Regions from separate parts of the Pseudocitrobacter corydidari genome, predicted to be linked through region 3. Evidence: predicted binding sites of a transcription regulator. Region 3 holds the regulator's gene; each other region holds the start of a gene.

Region 1 (7,761 bases), 610 kb from region 3:
CTTTATTAATTGTATTGAGCAGCACACTCAGCGGATGCATCATCGATCATGACCATCACCGTGGCGGTCATCACCACTCGCATCATCGTTGACAGAGGGAAAATTCAGGCGAGCCATGCTCGCCTGATAAAATTAGCTGTGGCTCTCTTTGGGACCCAGGAAAATAAAACCGAATGGAATCGACCCCAGCACGGTGAAAATGCAGCTGTAGACCATGACCATCGCACCCTGCAAAAAGAACATGCCCGTTGTCCACTCCGAATAAGGCAGGTTGTACTCACGTACTACGCCGCCAAACGTTGCCCGCCCCACGACAAACAACGCAATCACAAATATTGTGCAGGCACACAGCAGAAATTTTTTGCCGTTCCTTGTCCGCAATTTTTCCAGCACCATACTCAACGCTCCCCTTCATGGCGATATATTACGCTGTAGTTGTAACATTTATGTGCCAATAAATGAATGTTTTTGTGAATCCATAGTGATCTACCCCTTTTAAAGTAGTATTTAAAATGCACTTTTTGATAAATTTCGACCGCCACTTCGTGCTCTAATAACCCGTAACAAAACAGGGGGAAACATGTTACGGATTCCGCAAAGTTGTGTTCATACGCGTTCCACGCCGTTCTGGAACAAAGAGACGGCACCCGCCGGTATTTTCCAGCGTCATCTCGATAAAGGTACGCGCCAGGGGGTCTACCCTCGCCTGTCGGTGCATAAAGGGGCGGTGAAATACCTGGGCTATGCTGATGAGACGTTCGAACAGCCTGAAGCCGAGTTACTGATCGAAGCGGGTCACTTTGGCGTGTTCCCTCCTGAGAAATGGCATCTGATAGAACTGATGACCGAAGATACTGTTTTTCAAATTGATTTTTTCGTGGAAGCTGATGTTTTGAGATCCCTTTAAGCTCACAAGGCGACTAAGTAAGGAGCCAATTATGCTGCGTATTCCTGAAAATTTTATTCATTCCCGTTCAACACCGTTCTGGAATAAAGACACCGCGCCAAAAGCGCTGTTCACTCACCACAACACCAAAGCACATGTTTATGGCCGCCTGTCGGTGATGCAGGGCGCGGTGCGCTACTTTGGTTTTCCTGACGCCGAGGCCACTGAGCCTGACGTCGACATTGTCATCGAAGCCGGGTCATTCGGCATTTCGCCGCCGCAAAAATGGCACCGAATCGAGCTTCTGACTGACGATACCTATTTCAATATCGACTTCTTTGCCGACCCGGATGTCAAACTTGAAGGCGCAGGCCTGGGCAAAGTGGTCAATTCGCATAAGGAGTAAACATCATGGGTAAAGCAACCTATACGGTGACCGTCACGAACAACAGCAACGGCATTTCGGTGGATTATGAAACCGATAAACCGATGGAATTGCTGATACCTGATGTTGCTGCCGATGTGGTGAAAGATCTGATCAATACCGTGCGTGCGTACGATACCGAGAATGAACACGAAGTGTGTGGCTGGTAACGTATCCGGCGGGAGAGAAAACGGGAGCCAATGGGCTCCCGTTTTTTATTACTTCAGGGCAATCCGCGCCACGCTATCCGGGCCTTTGGTGGTGCTGTCATCGTTGAAGTCTTGCTTCAGCGTGACATACAGCGTCTGACCGTCCGGCGTCAGTAGCAGACTGTTCGGGCGGGCGTCAAATGACCAGCTTTTCTTCACCGCATAGGTGGTGGCATCCAGCTGCAACACTTTCTTCGATTCACGCTGGCTGATAAAGATCTCATTGCGTTTCGCGTCAAACTTAATGCCCAGCGCATCGCCTTCCAGACGTTTAATCACGCGTCCGGTGCGCTCATCAAACACCAACGTGGTTTTCGCCTTTGAGTCATCGGTCACGAACAGACGCCCCGTTTGTGGGTCTGTCGCCATATTCAGGAACAGGTAGCTTTTGCCATCCCCTGCGGTCAGGCGTTTTTCAATGCGGTAGTTTTTCGGGTTAATCACCAGAATTTCACCGCCGCCATTGGCCGCGTAAATACGATCGGTGGTAGGCGAGTAGATAATCCCGGTTACCCATTTCCCGGCATTTTTGATGCGGGTTTTTAGGGTCATGGTTTTGGCATCCACCACCCAAATCAGGCCAGGGTCTGCCACGCCGCCGATAAACAGCAGCCCGTCGTGCCACAGGATTTCACGCGCGCCAACCGGGTCGCCATCCGGGCCTTTTTCGCTAAATTTCACCCGTTGCAGAATCTTGCCGGTTTTGGCATCCACTTTCGATACGGCACCATCAAGGGAGTTGGTGGTGTAGAAGACGCTTCCGTCCGGCTCGCTCGCCATGCCAAAGTTTTTATAATCGGTATGCGTTTCACCGGTAGTGGCAAGGGTTGCCGGGTCCAGACGATAAAGCACGCCACCATTAATATCTTTAAAACCCTGCGCGCTGGCGACATAAAGCGCCTTTTCCGTCGGCGCGTAATTCATCTCATAGAGTCCATTCGCTAATACGCGCTGCGTGACGTCGCTGCTGGCGGCTGGCGGCTGCGTTTTTGATTCTACCGGCGGATTCTTCACCGCCGGAGACTGGCATGCCGAAAGCCCCAGCGCAGCAGCAATCGCAAAAGCCACCGTAACGTGACGGCGCGTAAGCACTAATTTCATTCTGTACTCCATTCAATGGATAAAGGTTCCCGTGACGGCAACCATTAGAGAATGAGAATCATACTTATTATCACCACTTTAGCAAACGTTACCGACTCTGCAGCCATAGCAACTCACCCACCCTTTGCCGCGATTAATCCCACCTCTCCACACACAACGCCCGCCGCGCGCCCGTTAGAGAAAAACCCTTACAACACTGTGATAATTAAAGAATTTACATTAACTTACAATTTAGATGAGATCATTTCTCAATTCGATAAGGCAAATGATTATCATTGCCATTCGCTCATTGAGCGGTGGTCACAGTGGCAGATTTTTCGATAACAAACACAACATATGAGAACGTACAATGGGTTGTTTTAACAGGGTTCCCCGTTCCGCACAGAGATCTTCAGCAAGGGCATCACGCTTTCTTTTTTCAAGCCTGGCGGCGATGATTCATCTCGCCCTCGCCTCTGGCTCAGCGGTCGCTGCGGAAAATACCAATACGCAGGATGTCATGGTGGTCGATGGCGCGTCGTCGGATGTATCAGATAATACGCAGGGCCAGCACGACTACAGTGTGAAAACGACGCGTGCGGGCACCAAAATGCTGCTCACCCCCCGCGATGTGCCGCAGTCGGTCAGCGTCATCACCGAACAACGCATGCAGGATCAAAACCTGGAAACTGTCGGCGATGTGCTGGCGAATACCACGGGGATCTCCGCCAATATTTTTGACAGCGAACGTTCCAGCTATTTTTCTCGTGGTTTTTACATCAACAACTATACCTTTGATGATATTCCAACCTCCGTCAGCGATGAGTGGAACTTTGGCGACGCGGGTGACGACACCGCCATTTATGATCGTATTGAAGTGGTTCGCGGCGCGACCGGGTTAATGACCGGCGCAGGCAATCCGGCGGCCTCGGTCAACATGGTACGCAAACACGCTGACAGCCGTGAATTTACGGGCAACGTCGGCGCCACCTATGGCAGCTGGAACAAACAGCGCTATGTCGCCGATCTCTCTGCCCCGCTGAACGACACGGGCTCCGTGCGCGGCAGAATCATCGCCGGATATCAGGATCAGGACAGCTGGCTGGATCGTTATCATAAACGCAAAAAATTCTTCTACGGCGTCGTCGATGCTGACATCACCGACAACACGACCGTTTCGCTGGGCTATGATTATCAGCAAAGTACCACCCGCAATCCGACCTGGGGCGGGCTGCCAACCTGGTACAGTAACGGCGTAAAAACCCATTACGACCGCAGCACTAACCCCTCAGCAGACTGGGCGCACTACTATCTTGAATCACGCAAAGTTTTCGCCGACCTGACCCACGAATTTGATAATGGCTGGAGCCTGCGCATGAATGGTACGCATGCGGAAGCCTCGTTTGATTCGAAACTGCTCTACTCCTTCGGCTTTCCGGATCAGTCCACCGGGGAAGGCCTGTCGGGTTATGGCAGTCTCGATCGCGGCAAGCGGAGACTCGATTCCGTGGATACCTACACCACCGGGCCCTTCACGCTGCTGGGGCGTCAGCACGAGCTGGTGGCGGGCCTGAGCTACAGCCGACAGACCAACCGCTATTACAGCGCCGGAGCGGATATTGATACGGCAGATATTGGCGTGTTTGATAACAACTGGAACGGCAGCCTCGCGGAACCCGCCTGGAGCGACTGGACGCTAACATCCGATGATATCGTGCGGCAAAAATCTGCTTACACGGCGGCGCGTTTCTCGCTGGCTGACCCGCTCTCTTTAATTGTGGGCGCGCGCTACACCCAATGGAGCACTCACGGCTCCAGTGGGGATATGAGTAAAAACAACATTACGCCGTATGCCGGGCTGGTGTATGACATCAATGACATCTGGTCGGCGTATGCCAGTTATACCTCCATCTTCCAGCCGCAGACCTACCGCGACCAGAAAGGCAGTTACCTCTCGCCGGTCACTGGAAAAAGTTACGAAACGGGCCTGAAATCCGCCTGGCTGGACGGTCGGTTAACCGCGACGGTTGCCGTGTTCCGCATTGAGCAGGATAACGTAGGCCAGGCCGATGGCGATAATCACGTCAACGGCAGCAGCGAGCAGGCCTATTATGCGGCAAAAGGCGCAGTCAGTAAGGGCGCGGAGTTTGAGCTGAACGGTGCGGTGACCGATAACCTGCAAATGACCTTTGGCGCCACGCGCTACGTCGCACGCGATTCCACAGGGCGCTTCAACAGCAATATGCCTCAGACGCAGTTTAAGCTCTTTAGCCGTTACCAGTTACCGATGCTGCGCGACCTTACCGTCGGCGGCGGCCTCACCTGGCAGAATCGAACATATCAGGATGCCAGTGGACCGGATGGCGAAACCACCCGCGTCCATCAGGGCAGTTATCCACTGGCGAATCTGTTTGCCCGCTACCAGGTCACGAAACAACTGGCGGTGCAGGCGAATATCGAAAACCTCTTCGACCGCGAATACTACTCCTGGGCCAGTGATTACGTGGTATATGGCGAACCGCGTAACTATTCGGTGAACGTCTCCTGGGCATTCTGACCGACACACGCAGAGGATTATCCTCTGCGTTTTTCCCCTCCGCTTTCAGACTGATTAACCCCGCCCTGACTGGATCTTACCGCGATATTATTCCAGGCTTGAAACCATGAAAAATTCAACCGCACTGGGTATCACCGGCTTTTCGCTTATCGCAGTAACCTACGGGATGGCGAGATTTTCCTGGGGGTTGATGATGCCGGAAGTGGCGAAAGAGGTGTCGTTTAGCCCACAAATTGCCGGCATTATCGCGGCCTGCAGCTATCTGGCTTACTGCCTGGCGATCGTCTTCACTCCCCTGCTGGTTTCCCGCTTTGGCCCACGCATGCCGGCAATGACTGCCGCACTGGCAGCTGCCGCCGGGCTTATTCTGCTGGCGCTGACACATTCCCCGCTTGTGCTCGCCGTCGGGCTTTTCATCGCAGGCGCCAGCGCAGGGTTATCTTCTCCAGCGCTTGCAGAGGCCGTTTCACAGCGAATCTCCACGCACAACCAGCCGCAGGTGAATACCGCCATTAATGCGGGTACCGGCGCGGGAATTATTGTCAGCGTTCCGGTATTACTGGTCATGCCCGGCGGCTGGCGAATGGCGTGTATAACTTTTGCCGCGCTGGCAATATTCTGCCTGTTGCTGATTTATCGCCATATTCCCCGCGAAACGCGAGCAAAGAAGGCGCAAAATCCCTTTGCCCTGCGTGAATTGTTTTCGCCAGCGATGCTACGCTTAGCCTTTATCGCTCTGATAAGCGGCGCGGCCAGCGCGGCCTGGTGGAGTTTTGGCCCGGATATACTCGCCCATCATCTTGCAGTGAATGCGCGGCTTCGCAGCCTGCTATGGCTGATAAGCGGAGCGGCGGGCATTCTAGCGGTATTCACCGGGTTACTGGCTCGCTACCTGGCCTGGACGCAGATTTATCGTTTATCTCAGCTGTGCATGGCGCTGCCATTGCTGCTGATGGCTTTTTTGCAAAGTTACTCCGGGTGGCTGATCCCTGCAGTGGCGATGTGTGGTGCCGGGTATGTCACGCTTTCCGGTGTGTTGCTGGTGTATGCCGCCGATGTCCTTCGTCAGGCTCCGGCAACTGGGGTTTGCGTCGCATTCTTTATGCTGGCCGCGGGTCAGGTGGTGGGGTCTGCATTGTTTGGGCAGATTTATGCGGGGTATGGTGCGGTTATAACTTTAATTGTGTTTGCGGGGATGTCGTGTGCCATGTTACTTATAACGCCCTCTTCCCGCAGGCAAGTCAGTAGCGAGCACAGGACTACGTCATAATTTCGTCTGGCTGGCCCCTCAAATTACGCAGGGCAATAATGATTGTCAGGCGCGAGTCTGATAGACTGCGCAGAATTTCAACCTGTTGATTTTGGTAATGTTAAAATTATTCACAAAGTATGCATCAATTGGCGTACTTAATACTGCCTTGCATTGGATCATTTTCTCTATCTGTGTCTATGGCTTCCACACAAGCCAGGCGCTGGCTAATGTGGCCGGTTTTGCTGTGGCTGTCAGTTTTAGTTTTTTTGCTAACGCACGATTTACATTCAAATCCACCACATCGACCACGCGTTATTTGCTGTATGTCGGCTTTATGGGCGCACTGAGCGGTATTGTGGGCTGGATAGCCGATGAGTGCGCAATGGCACCGATTATTACGCTTGTAGTCTTCTCTGCGATCAGCCTGATTTGCGGATTTTTTTATTCTCGGTTCATTGTATTCAGGAATGCGAAATGAAAATTTCATTAGTGGTTCCCGTCTTTAATGAAGAGGACACTATCCCTATCTTTTATAAGACGGTGAGAGAGTTTGATGAATTAAAACCGTTCGACGTCGAGATCGTCTTTATTAATGACGGTAGTCACGATGCCACCGAATCAATTATTAATGCTCTGGCTATAGCGGATCCGCTGGTCGTACCGCTCTCATTTACGCGAAATTTTGGTAAAGAGCCAGCGCTCTTTGCTGGCCTGGATCACGCCACTGGCGATGCGGTCATCCCTATCGATGTTGACTTACAGGACCCCATAGAGGTAATTCCACACCTTATCAAAAAATGGCAAGCCGGCGCTGATATGGTGCTGGCGAAGCGCACCGATCGTTCGACTGATGGCCGGCTGAAACGTAAGACCGCAGAATGGTTTTATAAATTACACAATAAGATCAGTACGCCCAGGATTGAAGAAAATGTGGGTGATTTCAGGCTGATGTCTCGCGATGTCGTGGAAAATATTAAGTTATTGCCTGAACGAAATCTTTTTATGAAAGGCGTACTTTCCTGGGTAGGTGGCAACACCGATGTTGTAGAATACGCACGTGCGGACCGCGTTGCTGGCGATTCGAAATTCAACGGCTGGAAACTCTGGAACCTGGCGCTTGAGGGCATCACCAGTTTTTCCACATTTCCCCTGCGGATCTGGACCTATATTGGCGTTAGCGTTTCCGCTCTCTCTCTCATTTATGCCGCGTGGATGATCCTGGACAAGTTGCTGTGGGGCAATCCTGTTCCGGGCTATCCCTCCCTCATGACCGCTATTCTCTTTCTGGGCGGTATTCAGCTTATTGGCATCGGCATTCTCGGTGAGTATATTGGCCGCGTTTACACGGAGGTT
Region 2 (7,761 bases), 500 kb from region 3:
TGCGCCAGTTCGCCATACTGCTGGCACAGCGCGCTCAGCGAGGCATTACCGTTGCCCCAGTTCTTCAGTGTGGTAAGCGGTTTTTCCAGCAGCGCTTTCAGCTGTGCGTCTACCGGGTATTCCGCGTCCTGACGTGCAAGCGTTGTGCCCAACGCCGTTTCCGGGCGACTGGTCAGCAGGCGATAGAGATAGAGCGGGCCGCCCGCTTTCGGGCCGGTGCCGGATAATCCTTCACCGCCGAATGGCTGCACGCCCACCACTGCGCCAACCATGTTGCGGTTGACGTACAGGTTGCCGACTTTCGCGCTGCCCGTAACCTGAGCGATGGTTTCGTCGATACGCGTATGCACGCCCAGCGTCAAACCGTAGCCAGAGGCGTTAATTTGCTCAATCAGTTTGTCCAGATTATTGCGGTTGTAGCGCACTACGTGCAGAACCGGGCCGAACACTTCTTTCTTCAGTTCATCGAAGCTTTCCAGCTCGATAAGCGTCGGGGCAACAAAGGTACCGGACTGCCATTCGCGCGCGTCGTCGCTGTTTTCGCGCGCCGCCTGGAACACGGTGCGGCCTTTGGCGCGCATCGCCTGAATGTGGCGTTCGATATTAGTTTTGGCTTCGTCATCAATCACCGGACCGATGTCGGTGGTCAGACGGCCTGGGTTGCCCATCCGGCATTCAGCCATCGCACCGCGCAGCATAGTGAGGGTATGATCGGCAATATCGTCCTGCAGGCAGAGTACGCGCAGGGCGGAACAGCGCTGGCCTGCGCTATCAAAGGCAGAGGCCACGACATCCACCACAACCTGCTCGGTGAGCGCGGAAGAGTCGACGATCATCGCGTTCATCCCGCCCGTTTCGGCGATAAGCGGCGTCGGGCGACCTTGTGCATCAAGACGTGATGCAATGTTGCGTTGCAGCAGGGTAGCGACTTCCGTCGAGCCTGTGAACATCACGCCGCGTACGCGGTTGTCGGAGGTGAGCTGCGCGCCCACGGTTTCGCCTCGGCCCGGCAGCAGTTGCACCACGCCTGGCGGTACGCCTGCTTCCAGCAGAATGGCAATCCCCTGTGCGGCAATCAGCGGCGTTTGCTCGGCGGGTTTCGCCAGCACGCTGTTACCTGCGGCGAGGGCGGCGGCAATTTGCCCGGTAAAGATCGCCAGCGGGAAGTTCCACGGGCTGATACACACCACCGGGCCCAGCGGGCGGTGAGTTTCGTTGTCAAAATCATGACGTACCTGACCGGCGTAGTAGTGCAGGAAATCGACCGCTTCACGCACTTCGGCAATTGCGTTGCTGAAGGTTTTCCCGGCTTCGCGCACCAGAATGCCCATCAACTGCTGCATCTGGCCTTCCATCAGCACGGCGGCGCGTTCCAGAATGGCGGCACGTTCCTGCGGCGGCGTGGCAAACCAGATTGGCGCATTGTTCACCGCGCTGGTCAGCGCCTGTTCAACTTCGTTTTCGCTGGCTTCACGTACATAGCCAACGATATCTTTCGGCTCTGCCGGGTTAGGCAGCGGCGTCATTTCGCCTTCAGCAACCGGATGCTCCAGCATCGGCAGGGCACGCCATTTTTGCAGCGCGCTGTTGAGCAGCGAGGAAGAGAGCGAGGCCAGACGATGTTCGTTAGCGAGATCGAGACCTGCAGAGTTGGCGCGGTCTTTCCCGTACAGATCGCGCGGCAGGGCGATTTTCGGATGCGGCAGACCAGCAGCCCCTTCCTGAATGGCCATTTTTTCAACGGCTTCAACTGGATCGGCCACCAGTTCATCAAGCGGCAGGGTGGTATCCGCGATACGGTTTACGAAGGAGGTGTTGGCGCCGTTTTCCAGCAGACGGCGCACCAGATACGCCAGCAGCGTTTCATGGGTGCCGACCGGGGCGTAAATACGGCACGGACGGTTTAACTTACCCTCGGCGACTTTACCCACTACTTGCTCATACAGCGGTTCACCCATGCCGTGCAGGCACTGGAACTCATACTGACCCGGATAGTAGTTCTGCCCGGCCAGTTGATAAATGGCTGCCAGGGTGTGGGCGTTATGGGTGGCGAACTGCGGATAAATCAGGTTCGGCACGCCAAGCAGTTTCTTCGCGCAGGCGAGGTAAGAGACGTCGGTGTACACCTTGCGCGTATAGACCGGATACCCTTCCAGACCGTCCATTTGCGCGCGTTTGATTTCGCTGTCCCAGTACGCGCCTTTCACCAGACGAATCATCAGGCGGCGACGGCTGCGGGTCGCGAGGTCAATCAGATAATCAATGACGAACGGACAGCGTTTCTGGTACGCCTGAATAACAAAGCCAATGCCGTTCCAGCCCGCCAGTTCCGGCTCGAAGCACAGTTTTTCCAGCAGGTCGAGGGAGATCTCCAGACGGTCCGCTTCTTCGGCATCGATGTTAATGCCGATATCGTACTGGCGCGCCAGCAGCGTCAGCGATTTCAGACGCGGATAGAGTTCGTCCATCACGCGGTCGTACTGCGCACGGCTGTAGCGCGGATGCAGGGCAGAAAGCTTAATCGAGATGCCGGGGCCTTCATAAATGCCGCGCCCGTTAGAGGCTTTACCAATGGCATGAATCGCCTGTTGATACGAGACCATATAGGCCTGTGCATCGGCGGCGGTCAGGGCCGCTTCACCCAGCATATCGTAAGAGTAGCGGAAACCTTTCTCTTCCAGTTTACGCGCATTGGCCAGCGCTTCGGCGATGGTTTCCCCGGTGACAAACTGTTCACCCATCAGGCGCATCGCCATATCCACGCCTTTGCGGATCAGCGGTTCACCGCTTTTGCCGATAATGCGGTTGAGCGAGCGAGAGAGGCTGGCTTCATTGTGCGTAGAGACCAGTTTGCCGGTAAACAGCAGGCCCCAGGTCGCGGCGTTAACGAACAGCGACGGGCTACGGCCAATGTGCGACTGCCAGTTGCCGTTGCTGATTTTGTCGCGGATCAGCGCATCACGCGTCGCTTTATCCGGAATACGCAGCAGCGCTTCGGCCAGGCACATCAGTGCCACACCTTCCTGCGAGGAGAGTGAGAACTCCTGCAACAGGCTCTGCACCATGCCTGCACGTCCGCTGGCGGTTTTCTGGTTACGCAGTTTCTCTGCCAGTTTCCAGGCTAGTTGATGAGCCTGAGCGGCGATGTTCTCCGGTAAGCGTGCCTGCTCCAGCAGCATGGGCACCGCGTCGGTTTCGCTACGGCGGTATGCGGCAGTGATGGCAGCACGGCTCACGGACTGCGGCAGGATCTGCTCGGCGAATTCGAGGAAAGGCTGATGTGGCTCTTCCTGGGCGGTGACGATTTCATCGCTCTCATTGGCCGCCCCGGCGAGCAGTGCCGGTAATTCCGGCAGGACTTCATCGTTTTCCAGCTTTTCCAGGTAATTAAAGATTGCCTGCTTAATTAACCAGTGTGGGGTGCGATCAATTCGCGTGGCCGCACTTTTAATTCGCTCGCGCGTGGCTTCATCCAGCTTAACACCCATGGTGGTGGTGCCCATGCCATCTACTCCTGTTGTTTTGTCGTCATATTTTAGGCGTAGCAAGAATATCTACTATGTTGCAACTTTGTGCAACCGTGTTAAATGTGACATCAATTGCAACCTGAGAAATGAATTTATTGTTAAAAGAAAAACTGATGGTATGGAATGTAACCGATGTATCTGAAAGCTTGATTTTGAGGGCTAGTTAACAGTTCTAAATGGTGCAACCCTAAAAAGCGTGAGGGAGTGCAACCTATAGGAAAATGGTATTACGACAGGGATGCATTCGATGTGAATGCAGTGTTAAATCATTTGTGAAAAATCTTCGCTTCCGTCAGGATACGGTCGCCTGAATAACACAACAGGCCTTTACCTCGTTCCGGTAAGGGAATAACGACAAGTCGGATGTTGTCGACGAATAAATCTGGAGAGTTTAATGAATATAAGCACACCGATGCTGGTGACTTTTTTTGTCTATATCTTTGGCATGATATTAATTGGGTTTTTCGCCTGGCGATCGACGAAAAACTTTGATGATTATATCCTCGGGGGACGAAGTCTTGGGCCATTTGTGACGGCGCTTTCTGCGGGCGCGTCGGATATGAGCGGTTGGCTGCTGATGGGCCTGCCGGGGGCAATTTTTATCGCCGGTATCTCGGAAAGCTGGATTGCTATCGGCCTGACAGTGGGCGCGTGGATCAACTGGAAGCTGGTTGCCGGTCGTCTGCGTGTACACACCGAAGCCAACAACAATGCGCTGACGCTGCCGGATTACTTCACCGGGCGCTTCGAAGATAAGAGCCGCGTGCTGCGTATTATCTCTGCGCTGGTAATTCTGCTGTTCTTCACCATCTATTGTGCATCCGGCATTGTGGCCGGGGCGCGTCTGTTCGAAAGCACCTTTGGCATGAGTTATGAAACGGCGCTGTGGGCCGGTGCCGCCGCGACCATCATTTATACCTTTATCGGCGGCTTCCTTGCGGTGAGCTGGACCGACACCGTGCAGGCCAGCCTGATGATTTTCGCGCTGATCCTGACGCCGGTGATGGTTATCCTCGCCGTGGGCGGCCTGGATGATTCGATGGAAGTTATCAAGCAAAAGAGCATTGAGAATATCGATATGCTCAAAGGGCTGAACTTCGTCGCCATCATTTCTCTGATGGGCTGGGGGCTGGGTTACTTCGGTCAGCCGCACATCCTGGCACGCTTTATGGCGGCCGATTCCCACCACAGCATCGTGCATGCGCGTCGTATCAGTATGACCTGGATGATCCTGTGCCTGGCGGGTGCGGTTGCGGTCGGTTTCTTCGGCATCGCTTACTTCCAGAATAACCCGGCGGTTGCGGGCCCGGTAAGTCAGAACGCCGAACGCGTGTTTATTGAACTGGCGCAAATCCTGTTTAACCCGTGGATTGCCGGTATTCTGCTTTCGGCGATTCTTGCGGCGGTGATGTCGACCCTGAGCTGCCAGCTGCTGGTGTGCTCCAGCGCGATTACGGAAGACCTGTATAAAGCGTTTCTGCGTAAAAACGCCAGCCAGAAAGAGCTGGTGTGGGTAGGGCGTGTCATGGTGCTGGTGGTCGCACTGGTGGCGATTGCGATGGCGGCAAACCCGGAAAACCGAGTACTTGGTCTGGTGAGCTACGCCTGGGCAGGCTTTGGTGCGGCGTTTGGCCCGGTAGTGCTATTCTCGGTCATGTGGTCACGCATGACGCGTAATGGCGCGCTGGCGGGGATGATTATCGGTGCGGTCACCGTGATCGTCTGGAAACACTTCGAGCTGCTGGGCCTGTACGAAATCATTCCGGGCTTTATTTTCGGTAGCCTGGGGATTGTTATCTTCAGCCTGCTGGACAAAGCGCCGTCAGAGGCCATGCGTAAACGCTTTGAAGAAGCGGACGCACATTACCATTCCGCGCCGCCGTCGCGTTTACAGGCGGAGTAAACTTTACCGTTGATTGCCGGATGGCGACTAACGCCTTATCCGGCCTACAAATTCTCCTGTAGGCCGGATAAACGAAGTGCCATCCGGCGTTTCTTACACACAAACGTCTTTTTCTCCTCTCTTTGTCTCTTTTACATTTGCTTATCATTTCCGACATATTTCACTTGAATTTCGTCTTTGCGTAATGATAATCGCTATCACTCACATTTACTTTTCTTTGCATGTGTTGACTGCGATTCACATTTAAGGACGTTCGCATGTTTGTGCCTTTTCTGATTATGCTGCGCGAAGGATTAGAAGCCGCGCTGATTGTTAGCCTTATCGCCAGCTATTTAAAACGCACACAGCGTGGCGGCCTGATTGGCGTGATGTGGATTGGCGTATTCCTGGCTGCGGCGCTTTGCCTCGGGCTGGGCATCTTCATCAACGAAACCACCGGCGAATTCCCGCAAAAAGAACAGGAGCTGTTTGAAGGTATCGTGGCGGTCATCGCCGTGGTCATCCTGACCTGGATGGTGTTCTGGATGCGCAAAGTCTCACGCAACGTAAAACAGCAACTGGAGCAGGCGGTGGATAACGCGCTGGCGCGGGGCAATCATCACGGCTGGGCGCTGGTGATGATGGTCTTTTTCGCCGTGGCGCGTGAAGGGCTGGAGTCAGTGTTCTTTCTGCTGGCGGCGTTCCAGCAGGATCTCGGTATCTGGCCACCGCTGGGCGCGGTGCTGGGGCTGGCGACCGCCGTCGTGCTGGGCTTCTTGCTCTACTGGGGCGGCATTCGTCTGAACCTTGGCGCGTTCTTCAAATGGACCAGCCTGTTTATTTTGCTGGTCGCCGCAGGGCTTGCCGCCGGAGCGATTCGCGCCTTCCACGAAGCCGGGCTGTGGAACCACTTCCAGGATGTCGCGTTTGATTTCAGCGGCACGCTCACCACCCACTCACTGTTTGGCACGTTGATGGAAGGCATTTTTGGCTACCAGGAAGCACCAAGCGTCAGTGAAGTGGCGGTCTGGTTACTCTATTTACTGCCTGCGCTGGCACTCTTTTTCTGGCCTGCGCGTGCGCCAAACGCAGCATCACGTATCGCCCCGTAAGGCAAATGGCTTTTACTCATTGAAAGGGATGGACCATGAACACTATTTTTCGCCGTAGCGTGCTCGCCGCGCTGTGCTCTTTCGCATTCTCTGCGCAGGCTGCTGACATACCGAAGGTCAATGTCACGGTAAACGACAAACAGTGTGAGCCGATGACGCTCACCGTCAATGCCGGTAAAACACAGTTTATCATTCAGAACCATAGCCAGAAGGCGCTGGAGTGGGAGATCCTCAAGGGCGTGATGGTGGTGGAAGAGCGTGAAAATATCGCGCCGGGTTTTACGCAAAAGATGACCGCCAACCTGCAACCGGGTGAATATGAGATGACCTGCGGTCTGCTGACCAACCCGAAAGGCAAGCTGATTGTTAAAGGTGAAGCCACCAAGGATGCGGCGAAAGCAGATGCGGTTTTGAGCCTGGGCGAGGCGATTACCGCCTATAAAACCTATGTGACTGCGCAGACGGCAGAACTGGTAAAAGCCACTAAAGCCTTTACCGATGCGGTGAAAGCGGGGGATATCGAAAAAGCGAAATCCCTGTATGCACCTACGCGTCAGTACTACGAGCGTATTGAGCCTATCGCGGAGCTGTTCTCTGACCTCGACGGCAGTATTGACGCCCGTGAAGATGATTATGAGCAGAAAGCCGCTGACCCGAAATTCACCGGCTTCCACCGTCTTGAGAAGGCACTCTTTGGAGATAACAGCACCAAAGGAATGGAGAAATATGCCGATCAGCTCTACAGCGATGTGGTTGACCTGCAAAAACGCATCGAAGAATTGGCCTTCCCGCCGTCAAAAGTGGTCGGCGGTGCAGCCGGGCTGATTGAAGAAGTGGCGGCCAGCAAAATCAGTGGAGAGGAAGATCGCTACAGCCATACCGACCTGTGGGATTTCCAGGCCAACATCGATGGCGCGCAGAAGATAGTCGACCTGCTGCGTCCGCAACTGCAAAAAGAGAACAGTGCGCTGCTGGCGAAGGTGGATGCCAACTTTAAGAAAGTCGATGCGATCCTCGCCAAATATCGTACCAAAGACGGTTTTGAGACCTACGACAAACTGACCGATGCGGATCGCAACGCGTTGAAGGGGCCAATCACCACTCTGGCGGAAGATTTAGCGCAGCTGCGCGGGATCCTGGGTCTGGATTAAGCATCATGGCAGAGCAACATAAAACCGGCGTGGAAGTACCTTCACGCCGTCGCTGGCTGAAGGGCGTAGGCGCGCTGGCGCTGGCGGCG
Region 3 (7,761 bases):
CAGGCCCGCTTTCTGGATAGCCGCCATATCGACGATATCCGCCAGCCCTTCGATGAACGGCTGCACCAGATCCATCTCTTTCACATGACCGGACGCCAGCGCGGCATCCAGAGAATTACGTTTCACGCCTTTCAGGCCATCGGCCAGCAGCGCATTGGCGCGATCTTCCACCACTTTGGTAACGTTCGTATCGGCCGGGCCACCGTTAGGCGGGTTGTATTTGATACCACCGTCTTCCGGCGGGTTGTGAGACGGCGTAATCACGATACCGTCAGCCAATGGACCACCTTTTTTGTTGTGGACCAGAATAGCATTCGACACAGCAGGGGTCGGCGTAAAGCCGTTATTTTCCTGCACAATGACATCCACACCGTTTGCCGCGAGCACTTCGAGTACCGAGATAAACGCCGGTTCAGAGAGCGCGTGGGTATCTTTACCGACGAAGCAAGGGCCGGTAATGCCGTTTTTCGCACGATCTTCGGCGATAGCCTGCGCGATCGCCAGAATATGAGGTTCATTGAAACTCTGGCGCGCCGCGCTACCACGGTGTCCGGAAGTACCGAACTTCACTGCATGCTCTGCGTTACCCACTTCCGGTTTCAGCACATAGTACTGAGACGTCAGTTGGGCGACGTTAATCAAATCACTCTGTTGTGCAGGCTGGCCCGCACGGTTATGGTTTGCCATTGCTTGATCCTTCTTATGCAAGGGTTAGATTGTGCCGCATACCTTTTCGATTAATTCAGCGGGGAACTGCATGGTTTGCATAATGTGTTCCACCATACTGCATTTACGACCGGTGTTGGTATTCGTGATCACCCAATATGGGGTTTCAGGTACCTGTTTCGGTTTAGTCTGATTACCGTTTTTCAGCAGGGTTTGCTCGTTGGCGGCAAAGTAGACACGCGTGCGCCCATGAAGCGATTCCGTCGCTTCGGCAAACGCGTTGTTATCCAGTTTGTAGAGCGTCGTCAGGATCAGCATAAAGCGATTGACGGCTTTTTTCTGCTCAGCATATTCGTCAGAGAGCAGCAGTTCACGCATCGCGCGAACTTTATCTTTCGCGGTTTTAACCGGTTTTACCTCGGCAACTGGAGCAACCTGAGCAGGCGCAACTTCAGCTTTGGCAACCGGAGCAGCAACAACAGGTTGTGATGCGGCGGAAAACTTCAGCATTCGCCGTAAAATGTCGGATGCGCTCTCGCCAATGTGCAGTGTGTGGGCGGCAATATAGCGATAGAGTTCGTCATCAACTTCGATCGTTTTCATCTTAATCCAGTGCAATAATTTTTCTGAATACAAGTTGCTGGGATTATATGTTCAAAACCCAACAGCGGATAGCGTCATACCAGGATAGCGGCAAAAATGGGATAAAAATCGTATCTTGCCCCTGAACGTGAGAATGTCCAACATAATACCCTAACCCGACAGAGCGAAAAAAAGAACTTTGCTATGAAATTGAATACCCGAGCGCAATCTGCACAAAACCTGCACAATAATTCCCCCATTCTGCTCGTTCACGGCCTTTTCGGTAGCCTGGACAACCTTGGCGTACTGGCGCGCGACCTGGTGACCGACCACGATATCCTGCAAGTGGATATGCGTAATCACGGTCTTTCTCCGCGAGCGGACGAGATGAACTACCCGGCGATGGCCCAGGATCTGCTGGATACCCTCGACGCCCACAACATTGAGAAAGCCACGGTGATTGGTCACTCGATGGGCGGCAAAGCGGTGATGGCCCTGACCGCGCTGGCTCCGGAACGCATCGATAATCTGGTCGCTATTGATATCGCGCCGGTGGATTATCATGTGCGTCGCCATGATGAAATTTTTGCGGCGATTAACGCGGTCACCAACGCAGGTGTCTCCTCACGCCAGCAGGCGGCAACCGTGATGCGCGAATTTTTAGCCGAAGAAGGTGTGATTCAGTTTCTGCTGAAGTCGTTTGTTGACGGCGAGTGGCGTTTCAACGTACCCGTGCTGTGGGATCAGTATCCGCACATCGTCGGTTGGGAGACGATTCCGGCGTGGGATCATCCGGCGCTGTTTATCCCAGGCGGAAATTCGCCTTATGTTACCGAAGCTTACCGTGACGACCTGCTCTCGCAATTCCCGCAGGCGCGTGCGCACGTCATTGCAGGCGCCGGGCACTGGGTGCATGCGGAAAAACCGGACGCGGTGCTGCGCGCCATCCGCCGATATTTAGCAGACTGATTAAAAACTCAACGACCGCGCGCCATTATGGCCGTGGTCGTTGGCGTGTCGGTTGCACTGATGTATGATTGCGCGCTGTCTGCACCGGGCGTTTCCCGGTAGCTTGTTTCCCCGAAGTCACTCTGAATCATGGCAAAAGAACAAACGGACCGCACGACAATTGATTTGTTCGCAAATGAGCGTCGGCCGGGAAGACCCAAAACCAATCCGCTTTCGCGTGACGAACAGCTGCGCATCAATAAGCGTAATCAATTAAAACGCGATAAAGTTCGCGGTCTGAAGCGCGTCGAGCTGAAACTCAATAACGATGCGGTAGATGCTCTGAACGAACTGGCAACCGCGCGCGATATGAGTCGCAGTGAGCTTATCGAAGAGATTCTGATGAGCCAGTTAGCCGTGCTTCGCGCGCAGGAAAAGCTCTGAAAATTTCGTAAAATCCCGCTTTCATGTAGCAGAGTGTGCAGTCCGGTACGATTGCTGATTCCGCACCCTTCTCTGTTCTGCTATGATTGCCCTTATCTGTGGGCAATACGCCACCACCATATCATTAAGTTTCAAGAGGTTATTTAACTCATGGCAATCGTTGGCATTTTCTTTGGTAGCGACACCGGCAATACCGAAAATATTGCAAAAATGATTCAGAAACAGCTTGGTAAAGACGTTGCCGACGTGCATGACATTGCCAAGAGCAGCAAAGAAGACCTGGCTGCATTCGACATTCTGCTGCTGGGTATTCCTACCTGGTACTACGGTGAAGCCCAGTGCGACTGGGACGATTTCTTCCCGACGCTGGAAGAAGTTGATTTCAATGGGAAACTGGTTGCACTGTTCGGCTGCGGCGACCAGGAAGACTATGCGGAATACTTCTGTGATGCGCTGGGCACTATCCGCGACATCATTGAACCGCGCGGTGCGACCATCGTCGGCCACTGGCCAACAGCCGGTTACCACTTTGAAGCGTCTAAAGGGCTGGCTGATGACGATCACTTCGTAGGTCTGGCTATCGATGAAGACCGCCAGCCGGAACTGACCGCTGAACGTGTAGAAAAATGGGTAAAACAGATTTCTGAAGAGCTGCATCTGGAAGAGATCAAAAACGCCTGATTCTTAATGCGGCGTGATTTTTTAAATCGCGCCGCATTAATAGGTAGAAGCAATCAAAATAATAGCTACAATTTTTTAACTTTTGAGCGTAAATCTGTACAATATCTTCTGAATTTAGCGAGTTTGCTGGTCAAGCCTCGTTTTCGAAATCTTTATTCGCCCAGGTCTTGCTGTTTTCATTTAGAAGGCGTCATTCTATAATGAGACGCATTACACTCGGTGCACTCTCTGTGTTACTTCCGCGTTTGGAAGTCAATCGTTTAGCAACAGGACAGATTCCGCATGACTGACAACAATACCGCATTAAAGAAGGCTGGCCTGAAAGTCACACTTCCCCGGTTAAAGATCCTGGAAGTGCTTCAGGAACCAGACAATCACCATGTCAGCGCGGAAGACTTATACAAACGCCTGATCGACATGGGTGAAGAGATTGGTCTGGCTACCGTCTACCGCGTTCTGAACCAGTTTGATGACGCGGGCATTGTCACGCGCCATAATTTTGAAGGTGGCAAGTCCGTTTTCGAACTGACTCAACAACACCATCACGATCACCTGATTTGCCTCGACTGCGGCAAGGTTATCGAATTCAGCGATGATTCCATCGAAGCTCGTCAGCGTGAAATTGCCGCGAAACACGGTATCCGCTTAACCAACCACAGCCTGTACCTGTATGGTCACTGTGCTGAGGGCGACTGCCGCGAAGATGAACACGCGCACGATGGCGTAGAGAAGTAATTTTCACACTGAAATGACAAAACCAGCTTACGGGCTGGTTTTTTTATGGTGGTCTATGGCTTCATTTCCATCACCATCCGCAGAAAATTGTCCCGTCCTTCATGCTCTCGCGTAGGATCCCAGGCCATCGCAATTTCCCACCCCACTTTGACATTAGCCAGTTCGACCATTTTTACCCCGGCGGGCAGAACGTTACAGATGCTCTCAGGCAAAAAGGCAATACCGTTACCGCCACCGATCAGCGCCAGTAAAGAATGCATATCGTCGGAAACGGATACCGCATGCACATCGGGAAACTGCTCGGCGAGGATGATGCGAACCTGCTCAGCCAGACACGGCGCGGCGTGCGTACTCAGTCGTAATAACGGATAGTGTTCAACAAGATGATGTAACCCTTCTTTTACAGACGCATTCGCGGGAACGGCAAGCACCAGACGCTCCTGTTTAATCACAAAATGTGACAGAGGCGGCAGAACGGGCAGCCGCAAGAAACCAATATGCAGCGCTCCTTCGAGCAGCATTCGGCACTGCACACTTGAAGGAATGTTGTTGAGCGAGACGGTGACATCAGGAAAACGCGCCTGAAAAGTATTAATCCATTGCGGCGTAAGAGAATATGTCGATAGCCCAAACCCGAGGGCGAGTTTGGCTGTCGCCCCCCGTTTGATATCCCCGGCAAATTTCCGCAATTCGCGGTAACGCACCAGAAATTCGCACGCCTCGGGATAGAACAATTTCCCCTGAGGTGTCAACGTTGCGCCATGACGTCCGCGGGTAAAAAGCACCAAATTCAAATCGTGCTCCAACGCCTGGATCTGTTTGCTTAACGCAGGCTGAGTGATACACAACGCATCTGCAGCGGCATGGTAACTCCCCTGCTCCGCGAGCGTAACAAATGCCTGTAGTCGGCGATTTTCCATTCCCGTTTTTTATCCCTGCGCGAAAAAATAGCATTATACATAGCCTCTGTTTCAACCGATTATCCATAAAAAGTCACAGGATGTTTTCAGAAGATACAGGGGGAAAAATGACTCAAGCGATGCCCGTACTGACTGCTGTCCTTTTTGATATGGATGGCGTGTTGATCGATTCTAACCTCGTGATTGAAAAGGCATGGAGGGAGGCAGGCAAGCTTTATAACCGGGATATCAGCGATGCGGATATTGCCCGGCACATTCATGGTCAGCCGGGGCCACATACGATTCACGCATTATTCAACGATCTTTCCCTGCAAGATCAGGCGTTCGTTCAGCAGTACATTATCGATGCAGAAAATAATGCAGATTACGATCCCATTAAGGGCGTTGCCGAGTTTATTACAGCCCTACACCATGCAGGGATCACCATCGGTATCGTCACCAGCGGCTGGCGCAAGAAAATCGATCGTGTCATTCATATGCTGGGCGCAGACGATGCTATTTCAACCGTTGTCGAACGTGATGACGTCGAAAGAGGAAAACCGTGGCCTGATCCCTATTTATTGGCGGCAACGCGGCTGGGGATCACACCAGATAAGGCATTAGTTTTTGAAGATTCCCACAGCGGGATCACCTCCGCTGTCAGCGCGGGTACGTACTGCGTTGGCGTAGGTAGCGAGGCGTTACAAAACGGTGGTCCGGAGTGTGCCGTAATCGATTTCAGTCACCTTCAATGGCACACCGATGAGGCAGGACAATTCGTCTTATCGCTTCGACCTGGGAATACGATAATGTTGATACCCGCTTAGTTTGCACATTCATGCAGCCGTGCCCGACAAGCAAGCTCATCGGGCACGTTATCTTAACGGGGAGTATTATTACTGCGAATTTCCTGCCAGATTAACCCGCAATCTTTCTTCACGGCCTGATCGTTACCGGTTTTTCTCGCCAGAATGCACGCCTGGTAATCGCTTACCCGCACGGTTTCCTGATTGGCAAACTGCTGGTGCGCCTTCTCCTGCTTCAGCACGTTCAGCACCTGCTGGCAGGCTTCGATTTTTTCCGGCGAGCCTTCTGCGGTGTTGATACAGGCGCTATAGGCATCTTTTAAACGCGTATCTTCTTTTGGTGCTTCAGACTGAGCGCAGCCCGCCAGCGCCGCGACCAGCGCAGCAATCATCACTGTTTTTTTCATGTTATTAGCCTTATACGACACGGCGGGCGCTGCGGCCCGCCTGAATACTTATCAGAAGATGGTGAACGGTGCGATAACCATGAATTTCACGTCGCGCTCATCCTGGAAGATGTTGCCGTAACCACCGCTCCAGCTCGGGATATCGGAGTGGTTGTCGTACTGGGTGAAGTGCAGTTTGAACAGCGTACCTTTCGCGCGGCCTTCCTGTACGGTGTATGCCACGTCAAAGCTGTAAGAAGACTCTTCAATGGTTCTGTTTTTGTCGTAGTACGCGTCCGGGTTGATCTGCCAGGTAGACGGTTTGGCATCCCAGGCGTAGACGTATGATGCACCTACAGCCCAGCCCGGCAGGTTCCAGTTCTTCAGGTCATACATCGCACCGAAGAACACCGCTTTTTCGCCGTTGGCGTTGAAGTCGGAACGGTTATCCCACCATACATCCAGGCGACCGTTCGAGGAGGCGTAGGTTGGCGTCATACGCTGCAGGAAGTAGCCCTGCTGGCCTTCAGCCTTAACCCAGGTCCCTTCCAGACGCAGGTCAACCTGACCCACTTTGTAACCGAAGGTCAGCGCCTGCAACCATGCGGTGCCGTCATAAATATCGTTTACGGTGCGGTCATCCACTTTATCGCGGGTACCGTAGAACTGATAGCTGGTAGACAGTGGGCTACCGACGATATCAAATTTGTAGCTGGCTTTGGCGAAGTACTGATCGACATAGCCTTCCGCCTGACCAAATGCCGCTTCCAGCACCAGATCATTTTTGAAGTCATATTTCATACCGATGGAGTGCAGATAATCGACTTTCGTGCGCTTATCGTTCTGGTAGAAATTATCCATTTCGATATGCCATGGGGCCTTGTATTCATTGGTCCACATGTAGGAGAAGCTCAGCGCGCCAGCATCGCCGTAATCAAAGTTCGCACCCGCTTCTGCACCCTGATAGGTGCCAGGCATAAAGCTCCAGTGCGGCGCTAACAGCGTTTGACCGGTCGGCTGAATATAACCCCCGCGCGCCCAAACCGGGCCGTACTTAAATTTCGCAGCGGCTTTATAAAGGCTCACACCGCTTTTATCGCCGGAGTAATCTTCCGAGTAGCCTTTATTTTTAGACGAGAACGCAATTTCGTTCGGGTGACCACTTTCTGAGGATTCTGCCATTTCGATAGCGGTAAACGCCGCAATATCGAGGCCGAACATATCAGCGGCATAGCCGGACTGGAAATCAAGGTTGGCGTTCCAGGTGGAGTGAGAAAGGTTGGTTTTATATTTGTCGTTATCGGTCACATCTTTACGGTCACGCTCACGCTGCCAGTAATAGATGCCGCCCGTTAACGTGGAGTCATCGACAAAGCCTGCTGCACTCGCCTGGGGAACAACCACCAGGCCCGACATTGCTGTGACACCGGCAATAGCCAGCGCCAGCGTACTACGTTTGCCACTGAACGTACGCATATGTGTATCCTCTTTGACTTTTTAAAATGCCGCTGCAAAGCAGAGGCTAAAAATAAAAAACAGATAAAAAAGTAGCGTGGTGAAAAGCACCTTTTGCTACAGGATTAGATTATTTTTCGCGACGCGAATTATCAATCC
Region 4 (7,761 bases), 1.2 Mb from region 3:
GCCGGAGGTGATGTCATGCACCAGCGGCGCGCTGCCGTCGACGACGCTATTGACCAGTAAGGCGATGGGAATAACAAACAGTAAAAAAAGCAACAGTGTCATCACCAGAACCGCCAGGCCCCGACGGCCAAAAAGCATGCGTTGCAAACGGAGCAGTACCGGCCAGGTGGCAATAACGATCGTCGCCGCCCAGGCGAAGCCCAGAATAAACGGCTGAATAATCCATAAACAAGCGATGATCATCAGAGCCAGGAACAGCACCGATAGCAGTACTTGCGGTATATCGCGAGGACGTTGAAGCGTACTCATATCTCAAATTTACCTTCTTCTGTGCGCCAGAACGCTGGCGCGGCGTAAACCCTGTTATTGATAATAATATCAATCCATTTAGGCGGCCGATTTTGCACTTAAATCTACCGGGCGCATAAGAAAAAAATGTGATACAACGTTGAATGCACTACGCAAACGATTAAACATGCGCTTCTCGCCCATGGCGACGCTGCGCGTGTATAACAACACTAACTATTCAGACAGGGTCAAGCGTCATGATCCCACAGATTTCTCAGGCACCGGGCGTCGTTCAACTGGTGCTGAATTATTTGCAAGCACTGGAGCAACAAGGTTTTACTGGCGATACCGCCACGCGTTACGCCGACCGACTGACCATGGCGACCGATAACAGCGTGTATCAGCTGCTACCGGATGCGGTGGTGTTCCCGCGTTCAACGGCGGATGTGGCCCTGCTGGCTCGACTGGCGGCGGAAGAGCGCTTTCAGTCGCTCATCTTCACCCCGCGCGGCGGCGGCACCGGCACCAACGGCCAGGCGCTGAACCAGGGCATCATCATTGATATGTCCCGCTATATGAATCGCATCATTGAAATCAATCCCGAAGAGGGTTGGGTGCGGGTCGAAGCCGGGGTTATCAAAGATCAGCTTAATCAATATCTCAAACCTTACGGCTATTTTTTCGCGCCGGAACTCTCCACAAGCAACCGCGCGACGCTGGGCGGGATGATCAACACCGATGCCTCCGGGCAGGGCTCGCTGGTGTACGGCAAAACCTCTGATCACGTTTTAGGCGTGCGCGCCGTGCTGCTGGGCGGCGATATTCTGGATACCCAACCCGTACCGGTGGCGCTGGCGGAAACGCTGGCGAAAGAGCAGTCCGCATCTGGACGCATTTACCGCACGGTATTTGAAGGGTGCCGCGCGAATCGTCAGCTCATCATCGATAAGTTTCCAAAACTTAACCGCTTCCTGACCGGTTATGATCTGCGACACGTCTTTAACGACGAGATGACCGAATTTGACTTAACCCGCATTCTCACCGGCTCAGAAGGGACGCTGGCGTTTATTACCGAAGCGCGGCTGGATATCACCCCTCTGCCGAAGGTGCGTCGTCTGGTGAATATTAAGTGCGACTCGTTCAACTCGGCGCTGCGCAATGCGCCGTTTATGGTGGAAGCTCGTGCGTTGTCGGTGGAAACGGTTGACTCTAAAGTCCTGAATCTGGCGCGGGAAGACATTGTCTGGCATTCGGTCAGTGAACTGATCACCGATGTGCCGGATAAAGAGATGCTCGGCCTGAATATTGTCGAATTCGCCGGTGACGATGACGCGCTGATTGAAGAGCAGGTCACATCGTTATGCCAACGCCTGGACGCGCTCATCGCGAATCAGGAAGGTGGGGTGATTGGCTGGCAGCGCTGCAATGAGCTTGACGGCATTGAGCGCATCTACGCGATGCGTAAAAAGGCGGTCGGCCTGCTGGGCAACGCGAAAGGCGCGGCGAAGCCGATTCCGTTTGCCGAAGATACCTGCGTGCCGCCGGAACATCTCGCGGATTACATCGTTGAGTTTCGCGCCTTGCTCGACAGCCACGGTCTGAGCTACGGCATGTTTGGCCATGTTGATGCCGGCGTGCTGCACGTGCGCCCGGCGCTGGATATGTGTGACCCGCAACAAGAGATCTTAATGAAGCAGATCTCCGATGATGTGGTGGCGCTCACCGCGAAATACGGCGGCCTGCTGTGGGGCGAGCACGGGAAAGGCTTCCGGGCAGAATACAGCCCGGCCTTCTTCGGCGATGCGCTGTACGGCGAGCTGCGGAAGGTCAAAGCAGCGTTTGACCCGCTTAACCGCTTAAACCCTGGAAAAATCTGCCCGCCGGAAGGCGTGGATGCGCCGATGATGAAAGTGGATGCGGTGAAACGCGGCACCTTTGACCGGCAAATCCCGATTGCCGTGCGCTCCTCCTGGCGCGGGGCAATGGAGTGTAATGGTAACGGGTTGTGTTTTAACTTCGATGCCAAAAGCCCGATGTGCCCGTCAATGAAGATAACCAACGATCGTATTCATTCGCCGAAAGGGCGCGCCACGCTGGTACGTGAATGGCTGCGTTTGTTGGCCGATCGTGGGGTCGATCCGTTATTGCTTGAGAAAGAACTGCCGGGCAAACGCGCCAGCCTGCGCTCATTGATTGAGCGTACCCGCAACAGCTGGCACGCGCGTAAGGGAGAATACGATTTCTCCCATGAAGTGAAGGAGGCGATGTCGGGCTGTCTGGCCTGTAAAGCCTGTTCCACTCAATGCCCAATCAAAATTGATGTGCCGGATTTCCGCGCACGTTTCTTACAGCTTTATCACACGCGCTATCTGCGTCCGGTACGCGATCATCTGGTGGCGACGGTTGAAAGCTATGCGCCGCTGATGGCGCGCGCGCCGAAAACCTTTAACTTCTTTATGAATCAACCGCTGGTACGCAAGCTGTCGGAAAAACACATTGGCATGATTGACTTGCCGATGCTCTCCGCGCCGTCGTTGCAAAAGCAGATGATTTCGCACCGCTCCGCCAATATGACGCTGGAACAGCTGGAGGCGCTAACACCAGAACAAAAAGCGATGACCGTGCTGGTGGTGCAGGATCCTTTCACCAGCTACTACGATGCACAGGTGGTGGCCGACTTTATTCGTCTTATCGATAAGCTGGGCCTTCAGCCGGTACTGCTGCCGTTCTCGCCCAATGGCAAAGCACAGCATATTAAAGGCTTCGTCACCCGCTTTACCAAAACCGCACGTAAAACGGCGGAGTACCTGAACCGCGTGGCGGAATTGGGCATTCCTATGGTGGGCGTCGATCCGGCGCTGGTACTGTGTTATCGCGACGAATACAAGCAAGTGTTGGGCGATAAACGCGGTGACTTCAACGTCATGCTGGTCCATGAATGGCTGCCTCAGGCGCTGGACGGTATCGATAGCCATGAATTCGGCGGCGAGCCCTGGTATTTGTTTGGGCACTGTACCGAGGTTACCGCGCTGCCTTCTGCGCCAAAACAGTGGGCCACTATTTTTGCCCGGTTTGGCGCGAAGCTGGAAAACGTCAACGTCGGCTGCTGCGGGATGGCGGGAACCTATGGCCACGAAAAGAAAAACCACCAAAACTCGCTGGGGATTTATGCGCTATCATGGCAGCAGGCCATGCAACGCCTGCCGCGTAATCGCTGTCTGGCTACCGGATACTCATGTCGTAGTCAGGTGAAGCGCGTGGAAGGTAATGGCGTGCGCCATCCGTTACAGGCACTTCTGGAGATTATTGGATGATTTGGAGACGACAGACGACCCACGATGCCCTGAATGCGATGAACGAAGGGACGATGATGGCGCTGCTGGATATTCGCTATGTGGCCCTTACCGATGATTCTCTGGAGGCGACCATGCCTGTTGATCATCGCACGCATCAGCCATTCGGTTTGTTGCATGGTGGGGCGTCGGTCGTTCTGGCTGAGACGTTGGGTTCAATGGCGGGCTATCTTTGTACCGAGGGCGATCAAAAAGTAGTCGGTCTGGAAATTAATGCCAACCATATTCGCGCGGTACGCAGCGGGCGCGTACGCGGTGTCTGTAAAGCTATTCATACCGGGCGTCGCAGCCAGGTGTGGCAAATCGAAATATTCGATGAAGAAGGGCGCTTATGTTGTACATCGCGTCTGACTACGGCGGTAATTTAAACGAAATAAAGGCTCAATGATGGGCCTTTTTTTATACGATTAAGACAACTGAATGGCACAAATAATAATCGTGCTCAACGATAGGAAATACTCGTAAGGTAAACATTGTTGGCTTTATTAATAATCTGCGTTTTGATTTCGCTGATGGTCGATTCTTGGTGCGTATTTGTCACACCTTCAGTCGCAACGGCATAACGCTTTCTTTGCCCATTATGGCGGCATAGCAGGTGTGACTGGTTAAAGCCGGTTTCAATCACGCAGGGAACATCTACCACCGCGCCTCGGATAGTTAATGTTCCTGATAATTCAGCATGTAAACTAAACGCCGTTAAAAACAGAAAGGGAATAAAAATTAAACGCTGAAATTTAATTTTTTTGAATATAGCGTAAAACATAATCGCGATACTCCTTGGGTACGTTATTTATAAATAATCGTGTTTTATTTTTAAGTCCTGGCATCAATCTATTTCATCGTTGTGATATCCACTTTGATATAAATCACATTCACTGTTAAACAATTACTTTAAATGCATCTTTTAGAGAATTTTGATGATAATCAAACATGCAAAACATCTGCTATTTGTAGAAATTGATCTGAATCCGGGAGGTTAATAAATAAACATTAAACACACAATAAATGCATGGGTATCACCCCTGCGTAAGGGGATGGCTGCTGCCAGTCAGAGAAGGTCAGCAAAAGCTATCAAATAAATAGGCATTAGCGATGCATGTTTTATCCATCAACCACTTCCAGTAATCACCTCTTCTTAATCTATTATTTTTCAAAGTGTTGTAAAAAATCATCTATCCCGGTTGCCCGCAGAATGAGGGTCTATGCTTATAAAAAGGCGCTGTAAAACAGGTTCGAACGTAATACCCCTGTTGCAGATGGGTTGAAGTGATAATCATTATCACTAACATAGTGTTATGCCTTCGATGGCTTAACCGATGAGGTAGACCAATGGAAGTAGATTCTGGAACGTTTGATCCGAATGATTTTGCCTGGCGTGGCCTGACGTTAACGCCTGCGGCAGCAACACAAATTCGCAATCTGGTTAGCAAACAACCGGGTATGCAGGGCGTGCGTCTCGGCGTGAAGCAGACCGGCTGTGCCGGGTTTGGCTATGTGCTGGATACGGTAACCGAGCCCCATGCCGATGATCTGTTATTTGAGTCTGACGGCGCAAAACTGTGGGTGCCTCTTTCGGCGATGCCGTTTATCGACGGCACCGAAGTGGATTATGTGCGCGAAGGATTAAATCAGATATTTAAATTTCATAACCCGAAAGCGCAGAACGAATGCGGCTGCGGCGAAAGTTTTGGGGTATAGGCGGTACGATTATGACGCGCAATACTGAAGCAACTGACGATGTCAAAACCTGGACCGGCGGCCCGCTGAATTACAAAGAGGGCTTCTTCACCCAGTTAAAGACCGACGAACTGGCAAAAGGGATCAACGAAGAGGTGGTCCGTGCCATTTCGGCAAAACGCAATGAGCCCGAATGGATGCTCGAGTTTCGCCTGAATGCCTTCCACGCCTGGGAGCAGATGCAAGAGCCGCACTGGTTGAAAGCGAACTACGCTTCGCTCAATTACCAGGATTACAGCTACTACTCTGCGCCGTCCTGCGGCAACTGTGATGAAACCTGTGCCTCTGAGCCGGGCGCGGTGCAACAGACGGGCGCCAATACCTTCCTCACCGATGAAGTCGAAGCGGCGTTTAATCAGCTGGGCGTACCGGTGCGCGAAGGCAAAGAAGTGGCCGTCGATGCGATTTTCGACTCGGTTTCTGTGGCCACCACTTATCGGGAAAAACTCTCTGAGCAGGGCATTATTTTCTGTTCGTTCGGCGAAGCGATCCACGATCATCCCGAACTGGTGAAACAGTATCTGGGCACCGTGGTGCCGTCTAACGATAACTTTTTTGCCGCGCTGAATGCGGCAGTGGCGTCAGATGGCACCTTCATCTACATCCCGAAAGGTGTGCGCTGCCCGATGGAACTGTCGACCTATTTTCGCATTAACGCCGAAAAAACCGGCCAGTTTGAACGCACGATCCTGATTGCCGATGAAGGCAGCTATGTGAGTTACATCGAAGGGTGTTCCGCCCCGGTGCGTGAAAGTTATCAACTGCACGCGGCGGTGGTGGAAGTGATCATCCACAAAGATGCGGAAGTGAAATACTCCACGGTACAAAACTGGTTCCCTGGCGATAACAACACCGGTGGTATTCTCAATTTTGTCACCAAGCGCGCCCTGTGCGAAGGCGAAAACAGCAAAATGTCGTGGACCCAGTCGGAAACGGGTTCCGCCATCACCTGGAAATACCCGAGCTGCATACTGCGCGGTGATAACTCGATTGGCGAGTTCTTCTCCGTGGCGCTGACCAGCGGGCATCAGCAGGCCGATACCGGCACCAAAATGATCCACATCGGCAAAAACACCAAATCGACGATCATCTCGAAAGGGATCTCCGCCGGACATAGCCAAAACAGCTATCGCGGGCTGGTGAAAATCATGCCAACCGCGACCAACGCGCGTAACTACACCCAGTGTGACTCGATGCTGATTGGCCCGGACTGCGGTGCGCACACCTTCCCGTATGTCGAATGCCGCAACAACAGCGCACAGCTGGAACACGAAGCCACCACCTCGCGCATCGGTGAAGATCAGCTGTTCTACTGCCTGCAACGCGGGATCAGCGAAGACGATGCGATCTCGATGATCGTTAACGGGTTCTGTAAGGACGTTTTCTCCGAGCTGCCGCTGGAGTTTGCCGTGGAAGCGCAAAAACTGCTGGCGATAAGCCTCGAACACAGCGTCGGATAAGGATTAAGGGATCTCTATGTTAAGTATTAAAGATTTACAGGTTGCCGTTGAAGAGAAAGAAATCCTGCGCGGCTTGAGCCTTGATGTAAAACCAGGGGAAGTGCACGCCATTATGGGGCCGAACGGCTCCGGGAAAAGTACGCTTTCCGCCACGCTCGCCGGGCGCGAAGACTATGAAGTGATCGGCGGCGCGGTCACCTTTAAGGGCAAAGACCTGCTGGAGCTCTCTCCTGAAGATCGGGCGGGGGAAGGCATCTTTATGGCCTTCCAGTATCCGGTGGAAATTCCGGGCGTCAGCAACCAGTTTTTCCTGCAAACGGCGCTGAATGCGGTGCGTAAATACCGAGGTCTGGATGCGCTGGATCGTTTTGATTTTCAGGACCTGATGGAAGAGAAAATCAACCTGCTGAAAATGCCGCAGGATTTGCTCACCCGCTCGGTAAACGTCGGCTTCTCGGGCGGTGAGAAAAAGCGCAATGACATTTTGCAGATGGCGGTGCTTGAGCCAGAGCTGTGCATTCTGGATGAAACGGATTCCGGGCTGGATATCGACGCGCTGAAGATAGTGGCAGACGGCGTGAACTCCCTGCGTGACGGTAAACGGTCGTTCATTATCGTCACCCACTACCAGCGCATTCTCGACTACATCAAGCCGGATGTGGTGCATGTGCTTTATCAGGGGCGGATTGTGAAATCTGGCGACTTCACCCTGGTGAAACAACTGGAGGAGCAGGGCTATGGCTGGCTTACCGAACAGCAGTAACGCGCTGCAACAGTGGCATCATCTGTTTGAAGCGCAGGGCGAACAGCGTTCTCCACAGGCGCGTGAACATCTGCAACAGGTGCTGCGTCTCGGGTTGCCGACGCGTAAAGATGAAGACTGGAAATACACCGCGCTGGATCGTTTGCTCAGTAGCCAGTTC

What was found. The regulator Fur, encoded in region 3, represses iron uptake genes when iron is present. The targets are predictions, from matches to a motif close to ATAATAATGAGAACNACTATCAA.
Region 1: a site for Fur is predicted at 2,672-2,694, ahead of fhuE (ferric-rhodotorulic acid/ferric-coprogen receptor FhuE). Genes of this name have one in related genera too.
Region 2: a site for Fur is predicted at 5,615-5,637, ahead of efeU (iron uptake transporter permease EfeU). Genes of this name have one in related genera too.
Region 4: a site for Fur is predicted at 4,908-4,930, ahead of sufA (Fe-S cluster assembly scaffold SufA). Genes of this name have one in related genera too.

The regions. Positions count from the first base shown of each region.
Region 1 covers NZ_CP087880.1:1,713,183-1,720,943, forward strand. Annotated here, with positions in the region: gene G163CM_RS07945 (DUF2534 family protein) at 133-396, opposite strand; gene G163CM_RS07950 (TehB family protein) at 581-907, shown strand; gene G163CM_RS07955 (TehB family protein) at 939-1,292, shown strand; gene G163CM_RS07960 (DUF1869 domain-containing protein) at 1,298-1,480, shown strand; gene G163CM_RS07965 (YncE family protein) at 1,529-2,620, opposite strand; gene fhuE (ferric-rhodotorulic acid/ferric-coprogen receptor FhuE) at 2,970-5,156, shown strand; gene G163CM_RS07975 (MFS transporter) at 5,263-6,426, shown strand; gene G163CM_RS07980 (GtrA family protein) at 6,524-6,886, shown strand; gene G163CM_RS07985 (glycosyltransferase family 2 protein) at 6,883-7,761, shown strand, end outside.
Region 2 covers NZ_CP087880.1:1,823,247-1,831,007, reverse strand. Annotated here, with positions in the region: gene putA (trifunctional transcriptional regulator/proline dehydrogenase/L-glutamate gamma-semialdehyde dehydrogenase) at 1-3,503, opposite strand, end outside; gene putP (sodium/proline symporter PutP) at 3,922-5,430, shown strand; gene efeU (iron uptake transporter permease EfeU) at 5,688-6,521, shown strand; gene efeO (iron uptake system protein EfeO) at 6,557-7,672, shown strand; gene efeB (iron uptake transporter deferrochelatase/peroxidase subunit) at 7,678-7,761, shown strand, end outside.
Region 3 covers NZ_CP087880.1:2,322,516-2,330,276, forward strand. Annotated here, with positions in the region: gene pgm (phosphoglucomutase (alpha-D-glucose-1,6-bisphosphate-dependent)) at 1-687, opposite strand, end outside; gene seqA (replication initiation negative regulator SeqA) at 712-1,269, opposite strand; gene ybfF (esterase) at 1,453-2,217, shown strand; gene ybfE (LexA regulated protein) at 2,347-2,640, shown strand; gene fldA (flavodoxin FldA) at 2,791-3,321, shown strand; gene fur (ferric iron uptake transcriptional regulator) at 3,604-4,056, shown strand; gene G163CM_RS10825 (LysR family transcriptional regulator) at 4,110-4,976, opposite strand; gene G163CM_RS10830 (HAD family hydrolase) at 5,084-5,782, shown strand; gene chiQ (ChiQ/YbfN family lipoprotein) at 5,836-6,168, opposite strand; gene chiP (chitoporin ChiP) at 6,220-7,623, opposite strand.
Region 4 covers NZ_CP087880.1:1,076,083-1,083,843, forward strand. Annotated here, with positions in the region: gene ydiK (AI-2E family transporter YdiK) at 1-309, opposite strand, end outside; gene ydiJ (D-2-hydroxyglutarate dehydrogenase YdiJ) at 546-3,602, shown strand; gene menI (1,4-dihydroxy-2-naphthoyl-CoA hydrolase) at 3,599-4,009, shown strand; gene G163CM_RS04990 (hypothetical protein) at 4,084-4,404, opposite strand; gene sufA (Fe-S cluster assembly scaffold SufA) at 4,971-5,339, shown strand; gene sufB (Fe-S cluster assembly protein SufB) at 5,351-6,838, shown strand; gene sufC (Fe-S cluster assembly ATPase SufC) at 6,855-7,601, shown strand; gene sufD (Fe-S cluster assembly protein SufD) at 7,576-7,761, shown strand, end outside.